Regions from separate parts of the Arthrobacter sp. JDC6 genome, predicted to be linked through region 3. Evidence: riboswitches for the same ligand, from Rfam matches in the RefSeq annotation. Region 3 holds a riboswitch; each other region holds the start of a gene.
The links. Region 3 has a riboswitch for cyclic di-AMP ahead of ACV095_RS17280 (aggregation-promoting factor C-terminal-like domain-containing protein). Riboswitches for the same ligand answer to the same signal wherever they lie in the genome.
Positions count from the first base shown of each region.

Region 1: another riboswitch for cyclic di-AMP. It lies ahead of ACV095_RS16640 (M23 family metallopeptidase); the one in region 3 lies ahead of ACV095_RS17280 (aggregation-promoting factor C-terminal-like domain-containing protein).
Region 2: another riboswitch for cyclic di-AMP. It lies ahead of ACV095_RS09270 (C40 family peptidase); the one in region 3 lies ahead of ACV095_RS17280 (aggregation-promoting factor C-terminal-like domain-containing protein).

Region 1 covers NZ_CM151278.1:3,590,972-3,600,680, forward strand. Annotated here, with positions in the region: gene ACV095_RS16610 (molybdopterin molybdotransferase MoeA) at 1-816, opposite strand, end outside; gene ACV095_RS16615 (DUF6457 domain-containing protein) at 813-1,109, opposite strand; gene mobA (molybdenum cofactor guanylyltransferase) at 1,106-1,780, opposite strand; gene ACV095_RS16625 (HNH endonuclease) at 1,876-2,376, opposite strand; gene ACV095_RS16630 (NlpC/P60 family protein) at 2,645-3,412, opposite strand; gene ACV095_RS16635 (C40 family peptidase) at 3,576-4,253, opposite strand; cyclic di-AMP (ydaO/yuaA leader) riboswitch at 4,324-4,503, opposite strand; gene ACV095_RS16640 (M23 family metallopeptidase) at 4,632-5,453, opposite strand; cyclic di-AMP (ydaO/yuaA leader) riboswitch at 5,466-5,690, opposite strand; gene ACV095_RS16645 (iron-dependent transcriptional repressor DtxR) at 5,816-6,517, opposite strand; gene serC (phosphoserine transaminase) at 6,811-7,941, shown strand; gene ACV095_RS16655 (DUF3027 domain-containing protein) at 8,039-8,587, opposite strand; gene ACV095_RS16660 (cold-shock protein) at 8,595-8,978, opposite strand; gene ACV095_RS16665 (hypothetical protein) at 9,205-9,438, shown strand; gene ACV095_RS16670 (helicase-associated domain-containing protein) at 9,449-9,709, shown strand, end outside.
Region 2 covers NZ_CM151278.1:1,976,000-1,985,708, reverse strand. Annotated here, with positions in the region: gene ACV095_RS09315 (glycosyltransferase) at 1-633, opposite strand, end outside; gene ACV095_RS09310 (NUDIX domain-containing protein) at 1,191-1,706, opposite strand; gene ACV095_RS09305 (DUF1918 domain-containing protein) at 1,802-1,993, opposite strand; gene ACV095_RS09300 (metallophosphoesterase family protein) at 2,067-2,573, shown strand; gene ACV095_RS09295 (glucose 1-dehydrogenase) at 2,730-3,623, shown strand; gene ACV095_RS09290 (DUF1810 domain-containing protein) at 3,660-4,106, opposite strand; gene ACV095_RS09285 (DNA alkylation repair protein) at 4,132-4,662, opposite strand; gene ACV095_RS09280 (TraR/DksA family transcriptional regulator) at 4,659-5,018, opposite strand; gene ACV095_RS09275 (aggregation-promoting factor C-terminal-like domain-containing protein) at 5,040-6,422, opposite strand; cyclic di-AMP (ydaO/yuaA leader) riboswitch at 6,683-6,853, shown strand; gene ACV095_RS09270 (C40 family peptidase) at 6,857-7,690, shown strand; gene ACV095_RS09265 (protein adenylyltransferase SelO) at 7,817-9,280, opposite strand; partial or broken gene ACV095_RS09260 (ribonuclease Z) at 9,264-9,709, opposite strand, start outside.
Region 3 covers NZ_CM151278.1:3,744,393-3,754,101, forward strand. Annotated here, with positions in the region: gene ACV095_RS17270 (ArnT family glycosyltransferase) at 1-2,048, shown strand, start outside; gene ACV095_RS17275 (ArnT family glycosyltransferase) at 2,055-4,103, shown strand; cyclic di-AMP (ydaO/yuaA leader) riboswitch at 4,311-4,471, shown strand; gene ACV095_RS17280 (aggregation-promoting factor C-terminal-like domain-containing protein) at 4,477-5,190, shown strand; gene ACV095_RS17285 (VOC family protein) at 5,280-5,705, opposite strand; gene upp (uracil phosphoribosyltransferase) at 5,767-6,402, opposite strand; gene ACV095_RS17295 (phosphatase PAP2 family protein) at 6,415-7,218, opposite strand; gene tadA (tRNA adenosine(34) deaminase TadA) at 7,274-7,780, shown strand; gene ACV095_RS17305 (glycosyltransferase family 4 protein) at 7,777-8,880, opposite strand; gene ACV095_RS17310 (6-pyruvoyl trahydropterin synthase family protein) at 8,883-9,278, opposite strand; gene ACV095_RS17315 (zinc-dependent alcohol dehydrogenase) at 9,281-9,709, opposite strand, start outside.

The sequences.
Region 1 (9,709 bases), 150 kb from region 3:
CTGCCCGCCGGGTATGCCGCCCAGCATGGCGACGACATCCGGCAGCTGCGGGCCGAAGGTGTCGCGCACCTGGCCCGGGGCCGGCGTGCCGTGTTCCACCACTTCGGACCCGGTCAGGACCAGGCGCACCACGGGCTTTCCCTGGACCTGCACATCGTCGTAGCCTGCCAGCGCGGCAAGTGCCAGGTGGGCGGGATTGAGCTCCACCCCCGCCTTGACCAGGATGTCCCCTTCCAGGGCTTCCTCCCCGGCTTTCCTGATGTGCTCTCCCGCGCGGGGCTCGCCCGGGCGGGCCTTGCCCCCGGTCATCAGGAGTGGGAGTCCTTCATCGTCCTGGCCAAGGACTGCGCTCTCGGTGCGAAGCACTGCCTTGCCGCCTGCGGGGATCAGGCCGCCGGTGGCGATGGGGCTGGCCTGGTGCGGTGCCAGCCGGGTGCCGGGTTCCACCGGGATCCAGGGGCCGCTTCCGTTGACCACCCAGCCGTCCATGGCCGAGGACGCATAGTGGGGCATGTCCTGGAGGGCCACGATGTCCTGGTCCAGTTTGCGGCCCAACGCGATTCGCAGTGCCACTGGTCCGGGAGGAATGGGGGTTCCGGCGTCGAACGCCGTCTGCCGGGCCTCTTCCCACGTGTGGGCGGCATGGTGCTGGCCCGCATGCCCTGCTTCCGCCGTCCCGGCTTGGACTGCGCCGGAGTCAGTGGTTCCGGGTTCAGTGGGTCCGGGTTCAGTGGGTCCGCGTCCAGCTATGCCGGCCGGCCCTTCCGCTTCGCTGCCAGGTGGCGCTTCCGGATCGCTTTGGGGTTCCGCGGTCATTCGCCGGGAGTCCCGGCGGCAGCCTCGGCCTCGTAGTCCTTTGCCAGTGTGCGGGCAACGGCCAGGGCCGCATCCATTGATTCAGCGTCCATCTCCCTGCCGGGAGCCGCAGCCAGGCCCGCAGCGAACCCGGCGATGAAAGTGGTGAGCGGAGCGGCTGGCCGGACCACAGCATGGGCGGCGACGCCCGCAAGCGCCAACACCGCGTTGACGTCCACCTGGACGTCCTCAAGGTTGTACGCCTGGAGAAGTGCCCTGCACCACTCTTCCAGTGTTTCGTCCTGGCTCTTCACGAATTGCCTCCCACGTTTGCTCCGCCCGTCTGCCGGTCCTGGCGTTCACTCTGGTTCCCGGCGGCAATCCCCAGCGCGGCAGCGTCATCCCAGGTATCCACATCGGAGGTGGACCCGGCAGGGACTGTGACAAGCTGCACGTCCAGATTAGCAAGGAGCGACCTGACAGAGCCGTTGACCAGCGCCCCGCGGGCAGCGAGGTCCCTGCACGCCTTTGTTAACTCAGGCGTGCGGTAAAAACCCACCAGTGGCTGTGGGCGGTTGCCTTCGGCAGCCATGACATTTGCCGGGTTCGCCGCCGTGGACATCTGCAAAGCTTCCTGAAGCGCTGCCACCGCTTGGGATGCCAGCGGCATGTCGCAGGCCAGCACCAGGAGGTAGGGCGCATCCTCGCCGATGTCCGCCAGCGCATCCAGCCCGGCCGCTATGGCTGCCGCCGGGCCCGCGAAGTGCGGCTGCTCCCTGCAGCTCAGCAGGTTGGGAGGCCAGATTGGCAGGGAAGCCATCTCGCCCACAACTGCCACATGCCGGGCCCCCGCGGCGGCAGCGACAGCGCGTTCGAGGAGGGATTGGCCTTGGAAGACGAGCGACTGCTTGGGTACGCCGCCCAGCCGCGATGACCTCCCCCCGGCCAGGATCACGGCATCAAAGGCAAGCCCGTTCACTTCCACTCCCCCAGCCTAGCGACCGGCAGCGTAGGGGCCGCACTGCGGGTCAGAACGTCCGGCGCACCGGAGCATCACGGCAACTCAGGCAGCGCGGGGTGTCAGGCAGCGCGTTCCGGAAGCAGGAAGGGGTCCCAGGCCGGCGTGGGCTTCTCCAGTTCCTTGATCTGCCAGATGGTTCCGTGCGGCGGTTCGGGCACGAACCGCAGGGTCCATCCCATCTCGGCTGGAGTGTGGTCGCCCTTGACGTTGTTGCAGCGCAGGCAGGCGGCCACCAGGTTCTCCCACGAATCGGCCCCGCCCCGGGACTTGGGGTGAACATGGTCAATGGTGTGCGCCGCTTTCCCGCAGTAGGCGCATTTATGCCCGTCGCGCCGGAGTACGCCCCTGCGGCTGACGGCCGTGGAGTGGTTGTACCGGGGCCGGATGTAGCGGTTGAGGAGGATCACGGACGGGCGGCCCAGAATGTCAGTAGGGCCCACCACGGGGTCGTCACCTTCGGCCACCACACTTGCCTTGCCCGTGAGCACAAGCACCAGCGCCCGGCGGAAAGTAATAACCGCCAGCGGTTCATATCCAGCATTCAGAACGAGAGTGCGCATGCACTTACCTCTTCACGGCCGCACCCGTCAGGGGCACGAGGGCCGGCTGCCCTCGGCATGTCCGGGCTATGGATCGACATCACAAGAGTAAACAAAGAAGTGCAGAATCGGGTAATCGCCACTCTGGAGCAGGACAACGGCTGGACACCGCGGGAGGGTCGGCCGCGGGCGGCGCGGGCCGATTAAGCGCGAAGGACCCCCACCGGGATGGCGGGGGTCCTTGGGGGCATTGCCAGGCCTGCGGCCGTTCAGGCCTGCCTTGGGATGCTTAGTTGACGCGGATGAACACGGGGCCGGAACCCACGTTTGCGCTGAAGACCACAGTCTGGTTTCCGTTGTAGCCGCCGTGGACTGCCATGCCGTTTCCGGCGTAGACAGCAATGTGGGCCATGCCCGCGCCGCCGTCAGCGTAGTAGATCAGGTCGCCCGGCTGCGCTTCGGCTGCACTCACGGTGCGGCCCAGGGACAGGTAGCCGGCGGGCCAGTCATGGAAGTGGATGCCGACGGCGGCCAGCGAGTTGGTGACCAGCATGGTGCAGTCCTGCATAACGCCGAGCTGGGCGTAGGCGGCCGAGAGGATTGCAGCGCCCTTGCCGCTGGCGGAAGCCTGGGCAGCGGGAGCGGCCGGAGCAGCAGCGGTGGCAACCTTGGCGGTGACCTTGGGAGCCGCAACGGGCTCGGCGGCAGGAGCAGCTTCCTGCACCTCGACCTGGGGCTCAGGCTCGGCGACGGGAGCCGGCGTGGTGGTGACAGCGGGCTTCTCGTAGCTGATGGCGATGGTGGAAGCCGCGGAAATCGGGGCGTCGATTGCGGATTCAACTTCCAGTGCGGACGCCGGAGCGGAATCACGCTTGACGTTGGCGTCGGCAGCGTTGGCCGCGATGCCGCTGGTCAGGACCAGGCCGGAAGCGGCAGCGATAACCGCAGCCTGGCGGCCCATGCCGCCTGCGTTGTCGCTGACGGCCTTTGCAATAACAGCGATCGAGTTGGTTTTGGTGACCTCGGCGCGATGCCGTGCGGTGGCACGAGTCGTCATCAGTTCTCTCTTTCGTTTTTCCCTCAAACCGCTTGTAGGCAGGCGAAGGTTGTTGGACGCGCCGGCATCTTGGGGGTACGTCGGCGCGTCCCGAACGGGGATGTGGTTTCTAGCGAAAAAGCCTTGGGCAAAGAAATAGCCCTTGGAGCGTTAAGCCCAAGAACTAGTTGCCGTAGTGGTAGTACGAGGAGGTGCCAGTGGCTGCAGGCGAGTGGAGCAGCGTGCCCTGGGAGGGGTTGAGTGCGCTGATCATCATGCCGTTGCCGACGTAGATGCCGACGTGCGCGCCACCGTTCTGGACAACCAGGTCACCCGGCTGCGGGGTGGAGGTGGGAGTCATGATGCTCCACGCATTGGTGCGGGGGATGCTGATTCCGGCCTGGGCGTAAACCCACTGCACGAACCCGGAGCAGTCCCAGCCGGTGACCGGGCTGGTGCCGCCCCACACGTAGGAGTGGCCGATGCCGGTGTAGGCGATGGCAGCGATGCCCGAGGTTGCCGCAGCGGATACGGTCTCCGCCGTCTTGGCGGCCGGAGACGCCTCCTGGCCTGCAGTGGTGGCGCGGTTCGCCGAGGCCGTGGACTGGGTACGCACCGCTTCCACCTTCGGAGCAGCGGTGGTCTTGACGACCGGACGCTCGAAGGACACCGTGGCCGTGGGTGCGGCCGTGACAGCGAGGGCTGCCTGGGACGAGCCGGACTCGGTGGAGGCAGAGACACCGGCCGTGGTGTCAGCTGCCGTGGCGGGCAGGCCCATGCTCAGGATGAGGCCGGAAGCCGCTGCCACAACGGCAGCCTGGCGGCCTACGGTCCCGGCATTTGCACTGACGGCCTTGGACATGGCGTCCAGGGGGTTGGTGCGAACCGTTTGCGCACGGTGGCGCGCAGAATGATGGCGTGAAGACACGAAGGTAGCCTCTCCCAATGCCTGCGAGGTGAGCTGTCGGATTCGGATGGGAGTCACCCGGCCACGCTGCTTCCTGGGAAGCTTGTGACTTAACCCCAAGGCCTTCTGAACATGAAGGCCAAAATTGGTTCCCCCGCCCCTGCCAGACGATGAAATGCGAACGGACCTTGAGCGGTGGCAGAGTTAGGCAATCCACTCAAGAGCGTCAACTTCGGAAAAGTTGACGCGAGTTAGACGGTACAGCAGTTTTGCTTCAATGTCACATTCAGGTCACGGCGCGTCGCGGACATGTGAGAGCGGGCAACCATTTGGCTACAGCCAGCCCATGGGATCGACAACTTCGCCATTGACCTGCACCTCGAAGTGGAGGTGGCAGCCAGTGGATGCGCCCGTGGTACCGCTCAGTGCCACCACGTCCCCGCGGGAGACGGTCTGGCCCACCTTGACGTTGAAGGACGAGAGATGGTTGTAGGTGGTCTCCAGCCCGTTGCCGTGGTCAATGACCACGCGGTTTCCGCCACCGAACTGGTGCCAGCCGGCAAAGGTCACGGTACCTGTCGCGGCGGCCAGGACCGAGGTCCCGCACTGCGCCACGAAGTCCTGGCCCCGGTGGAAGTCTCCGGAGCCTCCGGTGATCGGACTGACCCGGTAGCCGAAGGGGGAAGCGGTGGTGAGGGAGGCGAGGGGTGCAGCCAGGGTGCCGGCCGAAGCGGCACGCGTGACGGAGCCGGCGGACTGGGCGCTCAGGAGTTGCTTCAGCTTCCCGTCCGGGTCGGCCTGGGTCACCACGGCCGACCGGCTGAAGTCGATCTGTGCTCCGACATCGGCCGAGATCTGGGGCTGGGGGCTGACGGCGGACGCGGCCATGGGGGCACTGCCGGCGGCATCCGTGGCCATGACGGGACTCGTGGCGGGCACCGTGACCGTCAGCACCAGGCCTGTGGCGGCAAGGGCAATGCCGGCTTTTTGGCCAATACCGCTGGCGGCGGCAAACTCCGTCATCTGCCGGAAGGGACCCCGGCGGCGGCGCGCGTCACGATGCAGGTCGCGGGGGCGCTCCGCTGCGACAACTTCGGCAACCCGGGGTGCCGAAGGGGGGCCGGCCGCGCGGCGGCGGCCCCGGGAGGTCTGCATGGTCAAGAAGGGTTCCTCTCTGGAAGAAGCCTGCGGAGTTAGCTGTCGGATTCGGGTCAGAGAGATCAAAGACCCGGTCCGCCTTAGGCAAGCTTCTGCACAGGGGGTATTCCCGGAAGAATCCTTCACTGGAGAGGCTTGCTGCTGACGGACTTCACCCCAAGGCAGTCCCCCGCTGCCGCTTGTGGTTCCCCCGCCTCTGCCAGTAACGACTCGTGCACCTGGCCCGCTGGCAGAGCTCGGCTCCGGATCAGGTAACGCTTATGTATCAACGCTTGGTTCCACTATAGGGGCTTAAGACCCTAGGTAACAATTCCGTTACCTTTGCGTGGTTGCCCCTCTGTGGGGTATGGGCGCCCCGATCAGGGCTGGCTGATGGCCACAAAGACGTGGGCGGCAACCTCGGGCGGCAGCTCCAATGCGCCTTCGATTCCAGGGACCCGCACGGAGATGTATTCGCCCACGCGTTCCAGCGCCACGGCGGCACCCGGCCGGATACCGCCCTCGTCCAGCTGCGCCAGCAGTTCCGGTTCCACCTGGATCGGCTCCGCCAGGCGGCTGATGGTCACTCCGGAGGCGGGCCCGTAATTCTTCATCGCTTCCACCAGGCTGATGGCGCCGTCGGCAAAGCCGGGCCCCGCCTGGCCGCCCAGCGCCGCAAGGCCAGGGATGGGGTTGCCGTACGGCGACTCGGTGGGGTGGTCCAGCATCTCGTAGATGCGGCGCTCAACGCGCTCGCTCATGACATGTTCCCAGCGGCAGGCTTCGTCGTGGACGTAGGCCCAGTCCAGGCCAATGACGTCTGCCAGCAGGCGTTCGGCCAGCCGGTGCTTCCGCATGACCTCCGTGGCGCGCTTGCGGCCCGTGTCCGTGAGTTCCAGGTGCCGGTCGCCGGATACGACCACCAGCCCGTCCCGCTCCATGCGGCCGATGGTCTGGGAAACGGTGGGACCGGAGTGGCGCAGACGCTCGGCGATACGGGCCCGAAGGGCAACGATGTTTTCTTCCTCAAGCTCCAGAATGGTCCTGAGGTACATCTCCGTAGTGTCGATCAGATCCGTCATCCAGCTCAGCTCCTCGAGCGCAGTACCTTGCGTTGTCCCACCGTATCGCCTCTTCGCGCAAAGTAGTCCGGGGGAAAGCTTAGCCTATTTTGACTTTGTCCGAATAGCCGCGCCCCGAGGGGCTGCGCGGGGACGGTACGTCTCACTGTCCGGACTATGACGGGCCTGGCTCCCGCCCCCGGCGGCGGTTCAGGCAGAATGGGAATGGCCCGCAGCGCAGCCACCGGCGCTGCCGGCCACCGACCGCCCGCCCTTCCGGACCAAACTTTTGTCCCCGCCGAATTGGAGCACCTGTGAGCGACACCAGCATCACGATCCCCGCCGACCTCCTGCCCCAGGACGGGCGGTTCGGAGCCGGCCCGTCAAAGGTCCGGCAGGAGCAGATCGACGCGCTGGCAGCAGCTTCCAAGACGATCCTTGGCACATCGCACCGGCAGGCCCCGGTCAAGAACCTGGTCGGAGCGGTCCGTGAAGGGCTGAGCCAGTTCTTCCGCGCCCCGGAAGGCTACGAGGTGGTCCTCGGCGTCGGCGGCTCCACGGCTTTCTGGGACATCGCGAGCTTCGGCCTCGTGGAGAAGAAGGCCCAGCACCTGTCCTTCGGTGAGTTCGGGTCCAAGTTCGCCGCCGCCACCAACAAGGCGCCCTTCCTGGAAGCCTCCTCCATCATCAAGTCCGAGCCCGGCACCCGGCCCGCAGCCAAGGCCGAGGCCGGCGTGGACGTCTACGCCTGGCCGCAGAACGAGACCTCCACCGGCGTCGCCGCCCCCGTCAAGCGGGTAGCCGGAGCCGACGAGGGATCACTGGTCCTCGTGGACGCCACATCGGCGGCCGGCGGACTGGACGTGGACGTTGCCGAGAGCGATGTCTACTACTTCGCCCCGCAGAAGAACTTTGCCTCCGACGGCGGCCTCTGGCTTGGCCTGTTCTCCCCCGCAGCGCTGGAACGCGCCGCGCGCATCAAGGCCAGCGGCCGCTGGATCCCGGATTTCCTGGACCTGCAGACCGCGATCGATAACTCCCGCCTGAACCAGACCTACAACACCCCGTCGCTGTCCACGCTGGTGACGCTGAATGCCCAGGTCCAGTGGCTGAACTCCAACGGCGGCCTGGACTTCGCGGCTGCGCGGACGGCCGATTCAGCCGGCCGCATCTACAGCTGGGCGGAAGCGTCCGGCTTCGCCACCCCGTTCGTGGCCAAGCCCGAGGAACGCTCCAACGTGATCGCCACGATCGACTTCGACGAATCGATTGATGCCGCCACCGTGGCCAAGGTCCTGCGCGCCAACGGCATCGTGGACACCGAGCCTTACCGGAAGCTGGGCCGCAACCAGCTGCGCATCGCCACCTTCGTGGCCATCGAGCCCAGCGACGTCTCCGCCCTGCTGGCCAGCATCGACTACGTGGTGGGCGAGCTGCGCAAGTAACCCGAGCTGCGCAAGTAACCCGAGCTGCGCAAGTAACCACAGTTAAAGCACGACGGCGCCGCCCGGGTTTCCCCCGGACGGCGCCGTTTGTTTGTGGTCAGGAAGTCCTTGTTTCGGCGTCAGGCTCCGCGCCGTCGTCGGCCGGCCCTTCATCCCCGGGTTCCCGCTCCGCTGCCGGAAGCCCATCCGGGGTCCCCTGCCCGGGCTCCTGCTGTTCCGGTTCCTGCTGTTCCGGCTCCTGCTGCTGTTCGTCCTCGGGACGGACGCGTTCGGCCCACGGCACCCACTCCGGGGCCAGGACGGAGTCCCCGGACGGCAGCAGGCCCAACTCGTTGACCGTGACCACCTTGGAGCGCGAGTTACGGGTCAGTACCGCATACCACTGCCAGCCCACATAGCCGGGCAGCCGGGATTCGAACAGGTGCGTGACCAGCCGGTCGCCCTCGCTCTTGGCTGCCAGGTGCGGCCCGATGGTGCCGGCCGGGGTGATGCCCTCCACTGCAGCCCGGGCCGTGTCCACCGCCGCGGCCAGGAAAGCATCGGGCTTGCCCGTGCGCCACACGGGCACGCCTGCCTTGCGCTTGGGCTGGGTCTTGGCAGCCTGCTCCTGCACTGGCGTGCCCGGCTGATCAGGTTGGGGGTCCATGGGCAGCCTAAACGTCCAGCTCGTCGGCAACCTTACGCAGGGCGGCAGCAATGGCCTTGCCCTTGTTGCCGTCCGGGTACTTGCCCTTGGACAAGGTTCCGGACAGGTTGTCCAGGACGGTCACCAGGTCCTGAACCAGCGGGGCGAGGTCCTTCGCGCTGGGGCGCTTGGCCTTGGCGATGGACGGGGTCTTGTCCAGCACCCGCAAGCCCAGGGCCTGGGCGCCCTTGCGGCCGTCCGCAACCCCGAACTCAACCCGGGTGCCCGCTTTCAGTTCCGTCACGCCCTCGGGCAGCGACGACTTGGGCAGGAAGACCTCCTGGCCGTCTTCGCCCGCGAGGAACCCAAAGCCCTTGTCCTTGTCATACCACTTGACCTTGCCGGTAGGCACGTAATCAACCTTCTTCGTTCTGCTGTCATGAGACACGGCCGGCTGCCACCGCGTCCGCATTGTTGTGCGGGTTCAAGGTATGGCCAGCGCAAACCGTGTTGGTCTGTATCCTTCAAGGTTATCCTGCCGCGTGCCCTAATCACGCTTCCGGCCGCACCGTTCCGCCCCGGGCGCAAGCTCCCGGTGCTTTCACTTGCGGCGCTGCTGCCGCTGTAGCGTTACGTCCATGACTCCCTTGCGTTACCGGCGGCCGCTGATGGTCCTCGCCGCTGTTATAGCCGTGCTGTCCCTCATTGCTGTGGGAACTGTGATGGCGCTTGCCTTCGCCAACACGGTCGCCCCCGCCTGGGTCACCTACTCGGCCCTTTACGGCCTGCCGGCGGCCTTCATCCTGATGCTCCTGGTGGTCCTGGACGGCGTTGCCGCCCGGCGGCGGGCGGGGAAGCGGGAGCCGCGGTAACGTTGGACTGATGTCCCTCATTCGAGCGCTCGGCAAGGACCTGGAGGCGCGCAGCGACGACTCGTTGCGCGCGTTGTTCGCCGCGCGGCCGGACCTCATTTCCCCCTCTGTTCCGGACTTCGCCGCGCTGGCGGCGCGTGCCAGTTCACGGGTCAGCGTCCAGCGTGCGCTGGAGCGCCTCACCCGGCCGCAGATGCAGGTGCTTGAGACCCTCCATCTGTGCACCAACACGGACACCGGGCACAGCGCCTCGGCGGAGGGCCTGCACCAG
Region 2 (9,709 bases), 1.8 Mb from region 3:
CTGCGGGGACAGATAGTCCTGATCCTGCCAGTTTCCCAGGCAAAAAAGCCAGAGCACCAGCCAACGCCGTCGCGGATCAGCGGTCAAGGTCCGGGCAAGCACTGCCAGGGCCATGAGCCACAGCCCAACGTCGAACACAGGAGCCCACAGGGCTATGCTCACCGGTTGGAGGCCGGATGCCTTGATGACCGTGGCCAGGAGGGCAAAGAAACCCGGCCAGTTGAAGTACGCGTCAATGTCAGGATCTATGACCTGCGTGCTTGATAGTGCGTCGGCAATGCCCAAATGCCTGAACGCTACTTCGCCCCGCGGTATGTCGGTCACAAACGCTGCGGTCCCAAACAGCTCCACAACCAGCACTGCGAGGAGCCACACCATCACTGCGCGGCCCGCCGGGCCCCGGGCGTCCCCCCGCAGCGCCGCGATGAAGGTGAGATTGATCAGCACGAGCCCTATCCAGTACGGATAGGGCAGGACGGCAACGAGCCCGAGGTCGCTGTTGACGGGCAGGTCCACGGTGGAGGCCGCCCCTGCGGCGAGCACCAGCGATACGGCACCTGCCAGTGCGAAGACCACATCGCGGGGCCGCAGGCGCCCACCGTTGCGTCCGGGGGCATCGAGCACGGCGGTCATGGTGTCTCCTGCCTGGGGCGCCAGGGCATGACGGGGATCCTGGGGCCGGCTGCCCCGAAGCCGGGCGAAGGCACTACCGGCGGCGGAGCGCGGCATCTTGGTCCTCACGCTGCCCGGGTACCGGGAGAACGCGCTCCCGCGCCGCATGCGCCACCATGCCGAAGAATGCAGGATATTGATGTCGCTGTGTAGTGGCAGGGATCTGGACCCCCGCAGGAGTCCGGCCCGGCAGTAAGCCTGGCTGTGACGTGGCACCCGGTGACAGGAGAGGAATGGACAACTGGCTCACCAACCTTGCTTCGTGGCTGGGATGTAGATTCAGCCAACCGGAGATGGCCCCAAAAATGGGACACGTCAGGGCTAATACGGTGGTTGTCCGGTTTACCTGCCCAGAGATCAAGCAGCCCCGACTTCGCCGTAGCTTGGAGCATAACGGCCTGCACATGCGGGCAGCACCAGTACCGGGTACCTAATTTCGCGCCAGGGATACCTACACACGCCCGCAGGGCAGCCCGGTCCGTCAGTCCAACTTCCAGGGTGGGCAGTCCAGGAAAGGCTTAGCAGGGATCCTGGGTGTCCAGCCGCGCCAGCAGGTCCGGCCACGACGCCGCGAATCCGGGGTGCAGCTCCAGTGCGTCCACCTCGGCTGTGGGAATCCAGAGCAGTGCGATGCTTTCGGGATCGCTGATGACGGGCTCGAAGGATTCCCGCACCAGCACCACCACGGTGGTGTAGGACCAGTAGCCGTGGTCCAGCACGGAGGTGAACAGCACTTCCACGCTCTCCGGCGGGACGGCAGCTTCCTCGTAGGCTTCGCGGAGGGCACCGTCGACCGGTTCCTCGCCCTGGTGCAGTGCCCCGCCGGGCAGGCCCCAAGTTCCACCGTTGTGGCTCCAGACGGCGCGGTGCTGCAGCAGCACACCTTTGCCGGGGTCGTAGGCCAGGACGCCGGCCGCGCCGAACCTGCCCCAGTACCGGCCGCGTTCCCCCTCCACCCATGCGTCGCCCGGGTCGCGCGGGCCGGTGCGCGGCGGCGGAGTGGAGGACGTGCTGGCGGACGGAAAGAGATCCATCGCTCCAGTCTGACAGGTGAAGCACCCGCAGGTGAAGCACCGGCGGGCCAGGCGGTGGGGCGGGTCAGGGGGCGGGCGGAATCCCGCCGGCCCCGTCAGGTCTTGTTTCCGTGGTCGACGGCGAAATCACCGCCGGGATACATGACGGTTTCATGCCCGTCGTCAAAGCGGACCACATATGGTGGGCTGCCGCCCTCGCCACGGACTTCAAGAATCACCCCATGCCGGTCCGAGGACCCCACGGTCCTGCCGTGCACGACAATACGGTCGCCTTGGGCTGCCTCCATGGCAATCACCTCCCAGCCCCCAGATTACGACTCGTGGCCGCGTGGGAACAGGGCACCATGGCAGGATTCCGGTATGCCGTTGAACCTCATCCTGCTCGCCGATACCCATATACCCAAACGCGCCAGGGACCTGCCGGAACAGGTGTGGTCCGCCGTCGAAAATGCCGATGTCGTATTCCACGCGGGCGACTGGGTGGAGGCAGCCCTGCTGGACGAATTCGAACGCCGGAGCAACCGGCTGCTGGGTGTTTTTGGCAATAACGATGGGCCCGAATTGCGCCGGCGCCTGCCCGAAACGGCAACTGCCAACCTGGACGGAGTCCGCTTTGCGGTGGTCCATGAGACGGGGCCGGCCAAGGGCCGCGAAGTGCGGTGCGATGCGCTCTTTCCCGACGCCGATGTCCTGGTGTTCGGCCACAGCCACATCCCGTGGGACACGGTGTCGCCGAACGGCCTGCGGCTGCTGAACCCCGGGTCGCCCACGGACCGCCGCCGCCAGCCGGCGTGCACGTTCATGGAGGCCACGGTCGACGGCGGTCAGTTGGCCGAGGTCCGGCTGGTCACGGTCCAGCGTGACTGACCCGCCGCGCCGCTTGGCATGAGGCGGCCTCTCTGCCTAGGCTAGGAACCGTAAGCATGCTTAGCTTTTTGCCTTCCTGTAACGGCGCAAATCGCGGGCTGCTTCAGTACCCGGGGCGACGAACCAGCCCGTGTCCGCACGACCAGGAGGACCACCATGACTGACCAGTACACCTTCCGCAATCCCGTGACGGCCTACGAAAAAATCTCCCCGCCCAGGCAGCACCAGCCCGAGCCGGGGCTGGATGCAGAACTCGAACCCAAGGCCGACCTGGGCGAGGAGACCTACCGCGGCACCGGCCGGCTGGAAGGCCGCCGGGCCATCGTCACCGGCGCGGACTCCGGCATCGGGGCCGCGACGGCGATCGCCTTTGCAAGGGAAGGCGCCGACGTCGTGCTGTCCTACCTGCCGCAGGAAGAAGCGGACGCCTCGCGCATCGCCGGAATCATTGAAGCGGCCGGCCGCAAGGCCGTCAAGGTGCCCGCTGACCTCAAGGATTCGGCGGCATGCCGCGACCTGGTGGAAACGGCGGTGGCGGTCCTGGGCGGGGTGGATATCCTGGTCAACAATGCCGGGAAACAGGTGGCCCAAGAGGACCTGCAGGACATTTCCGACGAGCAGTTCGACCACACCCTGAAGACCAATGTCTACGCGATGTTCTGGGTGACCAAGGCCGCCGTGCCGCATATGCCTGCGGGTTCGACCATCATCAACACCACGTCCATCCAGGCCTACAACCCGTCCCCCACCCTGGTGGACTATGCCACCACCAAGGCGGGCATCAACAACTTCACCAAGGGCCTGGCCCAGCAGCTTGCGCCCAAGGGCATCCGGGTGAACGCTGTGGCCCCCGGCCCCATCTGGACGCCCCTGCAGGTCAGCAGCGGCCAGCCCAAGGAGCAGCTGCCGGAGTTCGGCCAGTCCACGCCCCTGGGCCGTGCCGGCCAGCCCGCCGAACTGGCCCCCGCCTACGTCTTCCTGGCGTCGCCGGAGTCCAGCTACGTCGTGGGCGAAACGCTGAACGTCAACGGCGGCAGCCCCACGCCCTAACAGCCAGCCGCGCTCCGGCTGCCCCGGTCCGTGTGGTCAGCCGGCTGCGTCCTGCGCCGCCAGGAGCTCGTCGGTGGCAGGGTCCGGCTCGCCGTTGAAGAACTGGGCCAGGACAGTCTTGAACACTGTTTCTCCGGGTGCTGCCCGGAGGAACAGTGTCATGGAGGAGCGGAGTTTCCTGGCGTCGATGCCACCGAAGATGTCCTCGGCCGGCTGGTCGGCATGGTTGGCCAGGACCGTGGCACACTCGAGAAGCCGCGGGCCCAGGACTTCGTGGTCCAGGTAGGCCCGGGCTTCAGCCAGTGAAGAGATGGCGTATTTACGTGACATGGCGCTCTGCCCCAGCCCGGCAATCTGCGGGAAGATGAACCACATCCAGTGCCCGGACTTCCGGCCGACCTGCAGCTCCCCCAACGCCTGGTCATAGGTTCCGCCGGTGTTTTGGGCGGCAACAAATCGCCCAAGATCAAACGGCTCATTCATGTGGATCTCCTTCATTCGTCCGCTTTTAGAAAGTCAGTTCCTTCATGAGGGCAGCGGCCGCCGCCTGAAGATGGGCGTCCGGGTCCCCGCTCCACCGTTCCACCACACCGCGGGCCCGCTGCCGTTCACGCTCCCCCAGCCCTGCCAGCAGCGGCATCAGGACATCGGAGAGCAGGGGCGCGGTCAGATCCGCTGTGTGGGCGGAGCGGAGGAAGCCTTCCAGCCGGGTCAGGTCCGAATGCTGCAGGAGCCGCACCCGTGACTGCAGCAGCACCACGGCGGCAAGGCGGCGCTCGAAAACCGGGCGGGAGCCGGGCCCCGGCTGTCCCCAGAGGGCAGAGGCCAGCATCACGCTTGCGTCGTGGTCCAGGTCCTTGAATTTGCGCAGGGCGTCGCGCACAGTTCCACGGACGGCGCCCACGGAGGAACCATACGAGGCCAGCACACCGCCCAGGCGGTGTGCGACGTCGTCCGCGCGGTACCAGGCGCCCTCATTCTGGAGGGTACGGTCAACAAATTCCGCCGCAGCGGACACCACGTCCGCCGTGCCGGTCACCGCGCGCGCCCCGCGGAGGCGTGGTGGATGCAGAACGGGGTCCAGGGCCGGGCTTCCAGCCTGCCCTCGGCGATGGGTTCCCCGCACACCGCACAGATGCCATAGGTCCCCGCGGCCAGCCGGGCCAGGGCAGCTTCAATCTGGTCCAGCCCCGCCGAGCTTTGTTTCAGCAGCGCCGATGCCTGTGACAGCTCGAAGGCGATCGTGGCGCCCTCCGGATCGTGTTCGTCGTCGACGTTGGAGTCCTGGCGGGCCGAATTCGCAGCGTCGATGTCCGCCCGCAGCGCCGGCAGCAGCGCCATCCGCCGCGTCCGCTCATCTTCGAGCAGTGCACGGAACCGTTCGAAATCTGGCATGGGGAAAGCCTAGCGCGTCAGTCAGTACCAGTTCAGGGATACGGAATGGTTCCATGCCCCGCAGGGCGACCCGTAGCGGTCACGGATGTAGCCCAGGCCCCATTCGATCTGCGTCCGGTAGCTGGTCAGCCAGTCGCTCCCGGCGCTGGCATACTTGCCGGGCGGCAGTGCCTGGGCAATTCCGTAGGCCCCGGACCACGCGTTGGTGGCGGTGGTCAGCCAGTTGGATTCCTTGGTCCACAACTGGGCCAGGCACAGGAACTGGTCCTGGCCCCAGCCGAAAGCGGCAAGGCGTCCGGACGCGTAGCTTTTCGCCCCTGCCGGATCGTTGACCGCTCCACCGGGAATGGAAGGCACGACGACGGCGGGCGGGCTGGGAAGGGCCGGCTCGGCTGGCGGCGCCTCCGGAACGGAAGGGACAGGGTTGGCCGGCGGAGGGTTGGCCGGCGGAGGGTTGGCCGGGACAGGATTGGCAGGGGCTGGATTCACCGGGACAGGATTGCCGCCCACGGCGGCTGGGGCGGCTGGTGCGGGCGGCCTGGGCTGCTGGGCGGCCGCCGCGGCGGCCCTGGCGGCCGCTTCGGCCTGGCGGCGGGCCTGCTCCTCCGCTGCGGCGCGCTTGGCCGCCTGGGCCGCCTCGTAGGCAGCCAGCGCAGCCTGGCCTTGGCGGTACTCCCCCTCAAGCGCCGCCGTCGTCCCTTTCAGGGCGGCAAGCTGGGCCGTTAGCTCGCCGCCGTGCCGCTGCTCCTCGGCCACCTGCCGTGCCAGTGCGTCCCTGGCGGAACTGGCTGCCCCGGCTTTTGCCTTTGCCTCCCCGGACAGGCGCTCCCGTTCGCTCCTGGCAACCTTTTCCTGCTCCACCAGGGCAGCGGATACCTTTCCGGCCGCCGCCGCCTTGACCACCAACGCGGCCGTCTTGTCCCCCACGAGCTTGACGAGGTTGAGGCCCTGGACGCTGTTGGTCCCCAGGGCGTCCAGCGCCACGAAGAACCCGGCGTTGGTCCCGCCTGTCTTGTACGACTGCACGGCCAGGGCGCCGAGGTCCTTCCGGTACCGGGCCACTTCGTCGTTTGCGCGGGCGGCCCGTGCGGACAGGGTTTCCAGGCGTGATGTGGCTGACTGGAGCTCTGCATCCGCGGCAGCGTATTCGGCGGCCGACCGTACGGCTGCGTCCCCGGCTGCCTCCGACTGCGCCTGCAGGCCGGTCAAGAGCCCGTCGATGGTGGCAATTTCTGCAGCTTTTGCCGCTTCGGACGACTGCGCCTGCTGCACATCCGACCAGGAGGGATATCCGCCGGGCGGCGGCTCCTCCGCTGCGGCCGGCAGCACGGTGGCGGCGGCCAGGGCGATGGCCAGCACGCCACCGAGGAGCGGGATCCCTCGGCTGGTCACGAACAGGGGCATAGTCCCGAAGCTTACCGTCCGGCGCGGCCCCCGAGGGCGCGTCCGTGGCCACATTGTTACCGTTTGCAGCGATAAAGACCCTGCCTGCATCGGTCGAGGTCACCGCCCGAAATGCGAAGTACATCAAGACGTTTGCGCAATTGAGAGGGGAGCCTCGTATGTTATCCAAATGTGACAATCGGGGGCAGCGCGGGTTATGGTCGTTTGGTGTCCCTCTCAGACGGGACATTCCCGTCAGCATGCCGAGCCCTGCCGCTGATCATGGGATTCAACCGCTTTCCGTTTGGCAGGGACGGGGGAACCAAGTTTCTACGGCCACATGTGGCCTTGGGGTTAAGTCGTTAGCGCCTCCGCCCGCGGAGCCAGCTACCGGCCGGGTATCTCCAGCCCGAACCCGACAGCTCACCCCGCAGGCATGGGAGAGGCGATCAACTGTGTCAAAAATTTCCACCACTGCCCGTCACCGCGCGACTCCGGCCCGCTCCATTGCGCTCGAGGGCCTCGCCGTAACCGCCAAGTCCCAGGCCCGTTCGCTGGGCCGTCCGGCGCTTGCCGTTGCTGCAGCGTCCGGTATTGCCTTTGGCGTCGGAGCCCCGGCCCATGCAGGTGTCACCGGCCCGGACACCACTGAGAACACCAGCGTCCAGGCATACTCCGCACCTGCCCCGGCAGCAGCACCCGTCGCAGCAGCAGGAACCGTCCACACGGTGGTGTCCGGCGACACCATCGGGGCCATCGCGGCCGCCCATGGCGTCAGCCTCAACGACGTCCTGGCCGCCAACGGACTGGGACTGTCCTCCATCATCTACCCCGGTGACCAGATCCAGATCCCCGGCGCTGGCCACACCGCAGCCCCGGCGCCGGCAGCAGCTCCCGTCCAGACGGCAGCCACAACCGCACCGGCAAACACCGGCATGAACATGTCCTACGCCTCAGCCGCCCCGGCGGCGTCCACCGGCACCGGGACCGGCGCTGCCATCCTGGCATCCGCTTACAGCCAGGTCGGCGTGAACCAGGACTGCACCGCAATGGTTGAGAAGGCCCTGCGCTCCGTCGGCAAGTCCGTCGGCGACCTGGCCCCCACGCAGTTCTTCCAGTACGGAACCGTTGTCGGCGCTCCCGCCCCCGGCGACCTGATCATCACCTCCGGCCACGTGGGCGTGTACGCCGGCAACGGCCAGGTTGTGAGCGGCGGCGTCAACGGCTACAGCACCGAGGTCCACTCCATCAGCTGGCTCGGCGGCTACTCCGCAGTCCGCGTAGCCTAGCCTTCGCAACGCTTTGGCAGCAGCAGGCTGGTACTAAACAGCAAAGCTGTTCTTAGACAGGAGGGCGGCAGCCGGGTATTCCCGGCTGCCGCCCTCCTGTCATTTCCGCACCGTACCGCTGAACAGTCACGTCCCGCAGAAGGTCATGTAGGTGCCGAAATCCTCAGGGGCACCTTCGGCGTAGCGTTCCAGGCCCGGCCGCTCGGCGAAGGGGCTGCCGACGGCCTCGAGCAACTGCTGCAGGGGAGCCAGGTTTCCGTCAGTGGCGGCGGACAGCGCCTCTTCCACGAGGTGGTTCCGCGGAATATAGGCAGGGTTCACGCTGTCCATCAGTTCCGCGTCGGGCCCCAGGGCCTGCCACCGCTCCGCCCAGGCGTCGAACGCTTCAAGGTCCAGGACCATGCCGCGCACGGGACGGAGGTCCCCCCGCGCGGCCTTGCCCAGGTTCCGGAAGAACAAGGTGTAGTCCACCGGCCCGTCCTTCAGGATGGCAATGGCACCGTCCACCAGGGCGGAGGCGGCGTCGCTGTCCGCATCCCCCGACAGGCCCAGCTTGGCCTTCATGCCGCCGGACCACGCCTGGCTGTACTGTCCGCGGAATCCGCCAAGTACCTCCACCGCGGGGGCAACCGCCTTTTCCTGGTCCCCGTCGATCAGCGGCAGCATTGCCTCCGCCAGCCGTGCAAGGTTCCATTCGGCCAGCACCGGCTGGTTGGCGTAGGCGTAGCGTCCGCTGACGTCGATGGAACTGTAGACAGCGGCGGGATTGAACACATCCATGAACGCGCACGGGCCGTAGTCGATGGTTTCCCCTGAGATGGTCATATTGTCCGTATTCATGACCCCGTGCACGAACCCCACCAGCATCCACCGGGCCACCAGGTCCGCCTGGGCGGAGACCACCGAGGCGAACAACTCCAGGTAGGGGTTTGGGGCGCCGGCAGCGTGCGGGTAGTGCCTGCCGATGGCGAAATCCGCCAGCCGCTTCAGCAGCTCGAAGTTTTCCGTGGCCCGCGCGTACTGGAAGCTGCCGACGCGCAGGTGGCTGCCGGCAACCCGCGCCAGGACCGCACCGGGCAGCATGCCGTCACGCCTGACCTGCCGGCCAGTTGCCACGACGGCGAGCGAGCGGGTGGTGGGAATGTGCAGGGCATGCATGGCTTCACTTACCACGTACTCACGGAGCATGGGCCCGACGACGGCACGTCCGTCCCCGGCGCGGGCAAACGGCGTGCGCCCCGAGCCTTTGAGATGGAGGTCCAGGAGGCGGCCGCCTTTGTCCGTGACCTCACCAAGCAGCAGGGCGCGTCCGTCGCCAAGCAGCGGAGAGTAGCCGCCGAACTGGTGGCCCGCGTAGGCCTGCGCCACCGGGGTGGCGCCCGCCGGAACGTGGTTGCCCACCAGGAGCCGCACCCCTTCGGGACTGCGAAGGTACCCTGGGTCCAGGCCCAGGTCGCGTGCGAGCCTGTCGTTCAGGACCAGGAGCTCGGGGCTGGGGGCTTCCTCGGCCTGCCAGGGAACGGCGAGTTCCGACAGTTCCCGGGCGAAACGGCCGTCAAAAGTGACCGTGGATTCAGCTGCTGCCGTCATGGCTTAACCCTATCGCCGTAGTTCCGCCCGCTGCTTCCCGTGCCGGTTGCCGGCGGCGGGGAACGGCAATGTGCTGCAGGTCCTCAGCGGCAATGACCGTGGTTCCCGGAGCCTGCGCCCGTGCCTGCTCCGCGAGGTGCGGGACGCCGTCGCCATAGCGTGCGGAGAAGTGGGTGAGCACCAGCATCCGGGACTTCCCGGACGCCGCAAGTTCCCCTGCCTGCCCGGCGGTCAGGTGCAGGTATTGCCGGGCCAGGCCGCGTCGTCGTCACTGAACGTGGACTCGGCCACCAGCAGGTCCGTGCCTGCTGCCAGTTCTTCGGCACCGTGGCACGGTGCGGTATCCATGATGAAAGCGAAGCGCTGGCCCGGCCTGGGAATACTGACCTCTTCCAGCCTGGCCGCTCCGAGGACCCCTTCGCGCTGCAG
Region 3 (9,709 bases):
CCCGCTGGACCCGCTACGCCTTCGGTGCGCAGCCCCGCTGGGTGAGGCCTTCCGCCGCGGGGCTCCTGGCAGCCACGGCGATCCTGTATCTGTGGAACCTGGCAGCAACCGGCTACGGCAACTCCTTCTATGCAGCCGCCATCCAGGCCGGCACCAAGGACTGGACGGCGTTCCTTTTCGGCTCGCTGGACGCAGGGAACGCCATCACGGTGGACAAGCCGCCGGCAGCACTCTGGATCCCCGCCCTCGCAGGGCGCATCTTCGGTTTTTCACCACTGAGCATGCTGGTGCCGGAAGCACTCATGGGGGTGGCCGCCGTCGGGTTCCTCTACTTGGCCGTCAAACGCGTCTCGGGACCTGCCGCAGGCCTGCTGGCCGGCGCTGCCCTGGCGCTGACGCCGGTGGCTGCGCTCATGTTCAAGTTCAACAACCCGGACGCCATGCTCACCCTGTGCCTGGTGCTTGCTGCCTACTTCACCACCCGCGCCATTGAGAGGGCGGGTTGGAAGTGGCTGGTGGCCGCCGGCGCCGTGGTTGGCCTGGCATTCCTGACCAAGATGCTGCAGGGCTTCCTGATTGTTCCCGCGCTGGGACTGGCCTATCTGTGGGCCGCACCCACGCCGGTGGGGCGCCGGCTGGTGCACCTGCTTGGCGCGCTGGGCGGAATCGTCGTGGTTGCCGGCAGCTACATCGCCCTGTTCCAGCTGACACCGGCCTCCGAGCGGCCGTACATGGCAGGGTCCAGCACCAACAGCTTCCTTGAACTGACGTTCGGCTACAACGGACTGGCCCGCCTCACCGGTTCCGGCGAGGGCATGCCCGGCGGGGCCGGGGGTGCTGCTGCCGGCGGTCCCGGAGTCGGCTTCGGCGGCGGCAACGCCGGATTCGGCGGGGCGGCCGGGCTGCTGCGGATGTTCGGCACCAGCTTTGGCGGTGAGGTCTCGTGGCTTCTGCCCGCCGCCCTGGTCCTGCTGGTGGCAGGCCTCTGGTTCACGCGCCGGGAAGTACGCACCTCCCCGGGCCGCGCGGCCCTGATCCTGTGGGGCGGCTGGCTCGTGGTCACCGGAGGTGTCTTCAGCTTCATGAGCGGCATTGTCCATCCCTACTACTCGGTGGCACTGGCGCCGGCGATCGCAGCGCTGGTGGGCATAGGCGCAGTGGAGCTCTGGCGTGGCCGCAGCTACTGGCCGGCCCGGATCGTCCTCGCCGTGACCGTCCTCGGCACCTCTGTGTGGTCGGCAGTCCTGCTGGGCCGCGACACGTCGTGGCTCCCCTGGCTGCGGGTCGCCATCATCGTGCTCGGCGTCCTCGCCGCCGCCGCAATCCTCCTCCGCCTCGACGCACTGGGCACCTCAAAACCGGGCACCTCGAAACTGGGCGCCTCCGGACGGTTCCGCCGGGCCGGTGCGGCCGCCGTCGTCGTCGTATCCCTCCTGGCCGGCGGTCTTGGGACAGCGGGGTGGACCCTCGCCACCGCTGCTTCCGCCCACTCCGGTTCCATTCCGACGTCGGGCCCGGCGGGTTCGTCCGCGGGTGGCTTCGGCAACCGTGCCGCTGGATTCGGCGGCGCACGGGCTGACGGCAGGGAGGCCGCCACTGACGCTGCCAACGGCGCGGGTGGACTCGATCCCTTCGGCGGCATCGACGGCGCAGCCGGCCCCGGAGGTGCCGGGGGTGCCGAGGGCGCCGGGGGCGCCGGCGGCCCGGGCGAAGGATCCGCAGATGCGGCGGTGGCGGCACTCCTGAAGGCCACCACCACGAAGTGGTCCGCGATCGTCTCCGGCGCCAGCCAGGCAGCCAGCCTGGAACTCGCCACGAACACCAACGTCATTGCCCTGGGCGGTTGGAACGGCGGGGACCCCTACCCCACGCTCGCCCAGTTCCAGGACATGGTGGCCAAGGGCGAGATCGGCTACTTCATCCAAGGCGGTGGCATGGGAGGCGGCGGCATGGGTGGCCGCGGCAATTCAGAGGTGGCCGCCTGGGTCCAGGCCAACTTCCAGGCCCAGACCGTAGGCAACTCCACCGTGTACCAACTCACCAAGTAGGACTCAATGGCCAGCCATTACCCAGCGTCCGTCCACACTGCGTCGGTCCACACCGGACACCCTGCCGGCGCTCCTGCCGCCGCGCATCATCCTGTCCCGGCCCGCTTCCGGCCGGACCCGCGGGCGCTCCGGCGGCGGCTGGAACTGGCAGCGGTGCTGGCCGGGACCGCCGTGCTGTACTTGTGGAACCTTGGAGCATCCGGCTGGGCCAACGCGTTCTATTCCGCCGCGGCCCAGGCCGGATCGCAGGACTGGGCGGCCTGGTTTTTCGGCTCCTCCGACGCCGCCAACGCCATCACGGTGGACAAGCCGCCGGCGTCGTTGTGGGTCATGGGGTTGTCCGTCCGGATCTTCGGCCTCAGTTCCTGGAGCATCCTGGTCCCCCAGGCGCTGATGGGCGTCGGCACCGCCTGGCTGCTCTACCTGGCCGTACGGCGGGCCGCGGCGCCTGCCACGGCCGATCCACGGCTGGCGCACCGCACAGGACTGATCGCCGCAGCCGTCCTGGCCCTCACCCCCGTTGCCACGCTGATGTTCCGCTTCAACAACCCGGACGCCCTGCTGGTGCTGCTCATGACGGCAGCCGCCTACGCGGTCCTCCGTGCAGTCCAGGAGGACCGGTTGCGCTGGCTCCTGCTGGCCGGAGTGTTCCTGGGCTTCGGCTTCCTGGCCAAGCAGCTGCAGGTCCTGCTGGTGGTTCCGGGATTCGCCATCGCCTACGCGCTGGCAGGCCCGCACAGGCTCCCGCGGCGCCTGCTCCGGCTGGCCGCGGCGGGAGCGGCCATGGTGGCCTCCGCCGGGTGGTGGCTCCTGGCGGTGGAGCTGACGCCGGCCGGCCTGCGTCCCTACATCGGCGGATCGCAAAACGACTCCATCCTGGAGCTCACGCTGGGTTACAACGGGCTGGGCCGGCTGACGGGCGACGAGACCGGCAGTGTGGGCGGCGGCAACGGCTGGGGAGATCCCGGGCTGCTCCGGATGTTCAACAGCGAGTTCGGCGGCCAGATCGCGTGGCTGCTGCCGTCCGCCCTGATCCTTGCGGCGGGCCTGCTGTGGTTGGGCCGGCGGGCCCCGCGGACGGATGCGGTCCGCGCCGCCGTCATCATCTGGGGCTCGTGGGTGCTGGTGACGGGCCTGGTCTTCAGCTTCATGGCCGGCATCATCCACCCTTACTACGCCGTGGCGCTGGCGCCGGGGATCGCCGGGCTTGCGGGGCTGGGCACGGTCCTCCTGTGGCAGCACCGGCAGCAGCCACCCGCCGCACTCCTGCTGGCCGCAGCGGTGGCCGCGGCCGCCCTGATGGCCTTCCAGCTGCTGGGCACCACGTCCGCCTACGGCGCGTGGCTGCGTTGGCTGGTCCTTTCCGGAGGCTTGGCGGCCGCAGCGGGCGTGGCGTTCGGCAGGTTCCTGCGCTGGCGTGCCGTGCAGCGGACGACGGCGGCGCTCGCCATTGCGGCGTCGCTCACCGGGCCGCTGGCGTACTCCCTTTCCACGGCGTCGACAACGCACAGCGGGGCGATCGTCAGTGCCGGGCCCTCGTCGGGCTTCGGCCCTCGCGGGACGGGCCCTGGCCGGAGCGGGACAGGCAGCACCAGGCAGCCAACAACCCAGGGAAACACGGCCCGCCAGCAGGGCGCGCCCGGGGGAACACTTCCCGGCGGAACCGCTGCTGCCGGTGGTCGCGGAGGCGGGGCCGTGGGAGGCCTCTTGGGCGCCCCCACGCCGTCCGCGGAACTCGTGGCAGCACTCAGGAATGGCGCCTCGGGCTACACCTGGGCAGCGGCAGTGGTGGGGTCGAACAACGCTGCCGGTTACCAGTTGGCAACGGAACTGCCGGTCATGGCGGTGGGTGGGTTCAACGGCACAGATCCCGCCCCTACCTTGGCGGAGTTCCAGGATCTGGTGTCCCAGGGAAAGATCCACTACTTCATCACAGGCGGAACCATCCGGGCCAGTACCGGTTCGGACGCTGCCGCCCAGATCGCCCAGTGGGTGGCGAACAACTTCACGGCGCAGAGCATTGGCGGCACCACCGTCTACCTGTTGGCTGGGTAACGGGAACTGTAACGGTCGGCGCGCTGCGCTCATGAAATGGGGCGGCCATACCCCAATGGGACCGAGGTTACGAACGGGGAATCCGGCAAATCAACGCGCTGAGGATCGTGACTTCCGTTACCTAAATGTGACTTTCGCGTGCACTTCCTGTAGCGTCGATTGGGTGCGGCCCCCGTTCGGGCCGCATATCCCGGGTCGACGCCAAGCTCTGCCGCTTCCCCGGATTCCGATTGAGCTACGGCAGAGGCGGGGGACCCACCGTCCCGGGCATTGAATGCCCTTGGGGTTAAGCCAGTACGTGATCTTTCCGTACGGCCGGATGCCCTCATCCGAACCCGACAGCTAACTCCGCAGGTGTGAGAGGCGATCAATCATGTCCAAAAACACGGCAGAAGCACGCCTGCTGCAGGCCAAGGCTAAACACAGGGCCGCGCAGCAGGCCAAGAAGACCACCCTGGGCCAGCGCGCCGCCGTCCTTGCAGCATCGTGCGCGGTGCTGGTGGGGGTAGGCGCGGCAGGACAGGCCACCAGCAGCATGACTCCGGTGTCATCCACCGCGTCCAACCCTTCCACGTCAGCGTCCGACGCTCAAATGAGCATCGAGAAGAGCGATATCCGCTCCAACCCGGCAGCAAGCCCCGCGCCCGCTGCCATCAGCGTGGCACCGCAGGCAGCGGAACCGGCCCCCGCAGCGGCACCGGCAGCACCCGCAGCGCCTGCCCCGGCCCCGGCGCCTGAGCCCGCCCCCGCACCTGAGCCGGCTCGCGCCGTCGCGGTTAACGATCCTGCAGGCGCCCAGGCGTACGCCGCCAGCCAGCTGGGGGCGTTTGGCTGGGGACCGGACCAGATGCAGTGCCTGCAGACGCTGTGGACCAAGGAGTCCGACTGGACCACCACGGCCACCAATTCCAGCAGCGGGGCATACGGCATCGTCCAGTCCCTGCCCGCTGAGAAGATGGCAAGCGCCGGCGCGGACTACCTCACCAACTACCGCACGCAGATCAATTGGGGCCTGGACTACATCAAGAAGAGCTACCAGTCGCCCTGTGGTGCCCTGAACTTCCACCTGGCCCACAACTGGTACTAGGCACTCCTCCCCCCCCCGGCGGCAGCGATGCCGGGGGAACTGCACCAAAGCGGCGGGCCGCATCATCATGATGCGGCCCGCCGCTTTGGTTAACCAGCGCCCGGTCCGGCGCCCTGTCCGGTGTTCCCGCCAGCGCCCTGCCCGGCGTTCCGCCACGGGATGTACTGGACAGCCCACTTGTTTCCGTCCGGATCGGCGAAGTACACGAAGTGGCCCCAGTCCTGGACGTCCACATCGCTGACATCCACGCCGTTGCTCTTGAGCTGGTCATGCGCCGCATTGATGTCGTCGACCACCATCTGCAGGTTGGAGCCCGTGCCGGGCGGGGCGTCGACGAGTCCTTCGCCGATGCAGATGGAGCAGGCCGAGCCCGGCGGCGTCAACTGCACAAAGCGGATGGAGTCCGACGGCCGCTCGTCGTAGTCGGCGTTAAAGCCCACTTTGTTGACGTAGAAGTCCTTGGCACGGTCAACGTCGGATACGGGGACAAAGACAAGCTCGAGTTTCCAGTCCATCCGCACAGGCTAGCGGCGGGACACCCGTTGGGAAAGAGCCCGTTCAAACAGGGCCGAAGTGCTACCCGGCGATGCCGTAGAGGCGGTCGCCGGCGTCGCCCAGCCCGGGGACAATGTAGGACTTCTCGTTGAGCTTCTCGTCGATGGAGGCCAGGACGATGTGCACGTTGGCCCCTGACAGTTCCTCCTCCAGCCGCGCCAGGCCCTCGGGGGCGGCCAGCAGGCAGATGCAGGTGACGTCGGAAGCGCCGCGCTTGAACAGGAACTTGATGGCTTCGCGCAGGGTTCCGCCCGTGGCCAGCATGGGGTCCAGGACGAAAACCTGGCGGCCGGTGAGGTCCTCCGGCAGGCGCTCCGCGTAGGTGATGATGTCCAGCGTCTCCTCGTCCCGGGCCATGCCCAGGAAACCCACTTCAGCGGTGGGAACCAGCTTGGTCATGCCTTCCAGCATTCCCAGGCCGGCGCGCAGGATGGGAACCACCAGCGGGGTGGGCTTGGTGAAGGCGGTGCCGACGGTGGTGCTGACGGGCGTCTCGATGGTGACGGGCTCGGTGCGGACCTCCCGAGTGGCTTCGTAGGCCAGCAGGGTCACCAGCTCTTCCGTCAGCTGGCGGAAGACCGGCGACGGCGTGTTCTTGTCCCTCAGGACAGTGAGCTTGTGGGCGACCAGGGGGTGGTCAACAACGAGAGTGCGCATCCCCCAAAACTATCACTCGGCGCTGCCCTTCCCGCGTCCGGAGTGTTCGCCGTCGTGCAGTTCCTCGGCCACCACGTCCCGGACGATGGGACGGTCGAACGACGGCGCTGCCCCTGCGTGCTCGCGCCTTCGGACCAGGTGGAACAGCCGGTGGGCCAGGATAACGATTGCCACCCAGGCCAGGCCCAGGATCCAGCCGGCCATAACGTCCGTGAGCCAGTGGTGGCCCAGGAAGACCCGGCTCAGGCCCATGGCGATGATGAAGATCGAGCCGGCGGTGATGGCGGTAACCCGAACCCGCATGGTGTGGAACTGAAGGCAGATGAGGTAGATCACCAGACTGATCACCACGGTGGTGTTCAGGGTGTGTCCGCTGGGGAAGGATGGCGAATCCTCGTAAGGGGGGACGGCGTCCGCATGGTCGGGCCGGGTACGGCCCACCAGCTTCTTGCCGAACGTGGTGGCGGTGACGGACGCTGCCGCTGCACCGCCGATCAGGACCAGCGGACGCCAGTTCCGGCTCAGGAAGGTCAACCACGCTGTGAGGATGCTGGCCAGGATGGGCATCCCGATGCCGCCGCCGATGTTGGTGAAACCGGTGACAAAGGAGTCAAGGCCGGGGCTGCGGAGGCCTTCGGCAAAGGCAAGGGCAGGCTTGTCCAGGTTGGCCAGGCCAGCGGAGTCCACCACATCGTCGTAGACCTCTGCCCCAAGCAGCGCCAGGGACACGATGACCACACCGCCCACAAGGATGGTGAGGATCAACGCCGCATAGGGTTTGAACCAAATACCCAATCGGTCCCGAAGAGTGTCCATGGTGCCTCCCGGCATCGGCAAGTAACCTGACTAACCCCGAAACTATCATTGAGCCATGCCCTTGCCCGAAAAGAAACACGAGGCCTGGATGGGCCTTGCCCTGGCGGAGGCCCGCCGTGCGCTCGACACGGAGGACGTGCCCATCGGCGCCGTAGTGATAGGGCCCGACGGCGACCTTCTGGGTTCGGGACGCAACCAGCGGGAGGAGCTGGGCGACCCCACAGCCCACGCCGAGGTGGTGGCCATCAGGGAGGCGGCCGGACGGCTGCGGGAACGGGCACGGCTCGGCGGCGGCCGGGGCGACGGGTGGCGCTTGTCCGACTGCACGCTGGTGGTCACCCTGGAACCCTGCGCCATGTGTGCGGGCGCGATCGTCCTGGCGAGGATTCCCCGGGTTGTGTTCGGGGCCTGGGATGAGAAGGCCGGCGCTGCGGGATCGGTATTCGATATCCTCCGCGAGCGCCGGCTGAACCACTGGGTTGAGGTGTATCCCGGGGTCCGCGGGGAAGAGTGCGCTTCACTGCTGCGCGAATTTTTCGCCGCCCACCGGAGCAGCCTCTAGCCCTGCCGCTCCCCGTGTCCGCCGGGTCCCTCCAGGAGGGCCAGCACGTCCTGCGCTGTTTCGCTCCATCCCGGCAGCCTGGTCCGCGCATCAAGCGCGGCTGAACGCCATTTTTCCCGGGTCTTTCCATCCACCAGCCAACCCCGCAGGGCATTGGCCAGGCGGCCGGGACTCTCCTGTCCGCCGTCTGGAAGGGTAAGCAATGCCCCCGGAAGGCGGGGTTCGCCGTCGGCCGTTCCCAGCCCGCCCATGCCAAGCGCCTCCACCGCCCCGGTCCCGGCACGGACCAGAACAGGAATGCCGTGGGCCAGGGATTCGGTGACGGCCATGCCGAAAGCCTCCAGCCGCGACACCAGCAGGGTCAGGTCCGTCCGCCCCCATTCGGCCTCCAGGGCTTCGCCCATGAGCTCGCCGGTGAGCTGCACCCGCCGCTGGAGCCCGTGGGCAGTAATGGCAGCCCGGACCTCCCGTGCGTAGTCCGGGTCCGCCTGCTCGGAGCCCACGAACGACGCAGTCCACTCAAGGTCCTGGATCCGGGCCAGGGCATGCACGGACAGCAGCTGGTCCTTGTTGGGCAGCAGCGCGGCGATGACCGCCACGTGCGGCGGCCTGGATCCCTGGGCCAGGGGTGCGGGGTTGACGCCGGGAAGGACAACGGTGACCCGGGAAAGCCCCCTTTCCAGGAGGAGGGATGCAGACGACGTGCTGGTGCAGATCACGCCGGTCGCCGCACGGAGGGCTCTCGCTTCGCGTTCCAGGGCTGCAGCCCCGGAGCTTTCCTCAACGGGCATATGCACCAGGACCCATGTTTCCCCGCCCGCCTTCGCGGCGTATTCGAGTTCATCCGGGGCACCTACCGCCACCAGGCCGTCCACGATGGCCACTGCGTCCCCGTGGTGTGCCTCAGGTTCCCATGCTCCGAGGAGGGTGGCCAGCCGGCGTCGTTCCTTGGCGCCGGCGTCCGGCCAGTTGCCTTTCACGGCAACCACCTCCACCTCCGCGCCCCGTTCCTGCAGGCCCGCAACCAGGCGCGCGTTGTAGACGTTGCCGCCTGAGCTGTGGCGGATATTGCCGGGAACCAGCAGCCGGATGGGACGCATGGCTACGCGGTGAGGTCCAGGGAAAAGGTGGCCCAGGCGTCAGGATTCTCGCGCAGGGTGACCTCCAGTCCTGCGAGTTCACGGCCGTCGTCGTTGTCCTTGATCTCTGCGGCCACCTTCCGGGCGATGTACTCGGCGAGGGCTTCCGTGGTGCTGAGCTTGCCCTCGAAGTCCGGGTGCTCGTCCAGGTTGCGGTAGTTCAGGCCGGCGAGCACCTCCTCGATGATGGTCCCGGCGGCGCCGATGTCCAGGACGATCGCGTCGGCATTCAGGGCGCGACGGCGGAAAGCCACCTCGGCGACGAAGGTTGCACCGTGCAGGCCCTGGGCGGGGCCGAAAGCCTCACGGGGAAGGCTGTGGGCAATCATGAAGTGGCGGCGGATGGTCAGGCTGAACATTGTTACCTCAAGTCTTTGGGGGTGTGGGTGGCTGGGCTGGGCGCGGCACTGCCGGCAGGGTATTCGACGACGTGGCACAGGGCTTCCAGGCTGCCGTCCGCCAGGCTCTGGACCACGCCCGGCAGGTCCTCGAACCGGGACGATCCCGTCAGGAACGCGTCGAAGACGGGGTCCTTGAGCAGCGATACGGCCAGGTCCAGGCGGTCCGCATTGGTGCGCCTGTGGCGCCGGGAACGCGCCACCATGCCCACCTGGCTCGCCCTGATGGACAGCCGCCTGGCGTGGAAGTCCTCCCCCAGCGGCACAGTGACCTCACGGTTGGCATACCAGGACATTTCGATGATTTCGCCTTCATCGCCGGCGAGCTGCAGGCTGCGCTCCAGGCCTTCCTGCGAGGCCGAGCAGTGGAACACGATGTCGCAGTCCGCCAG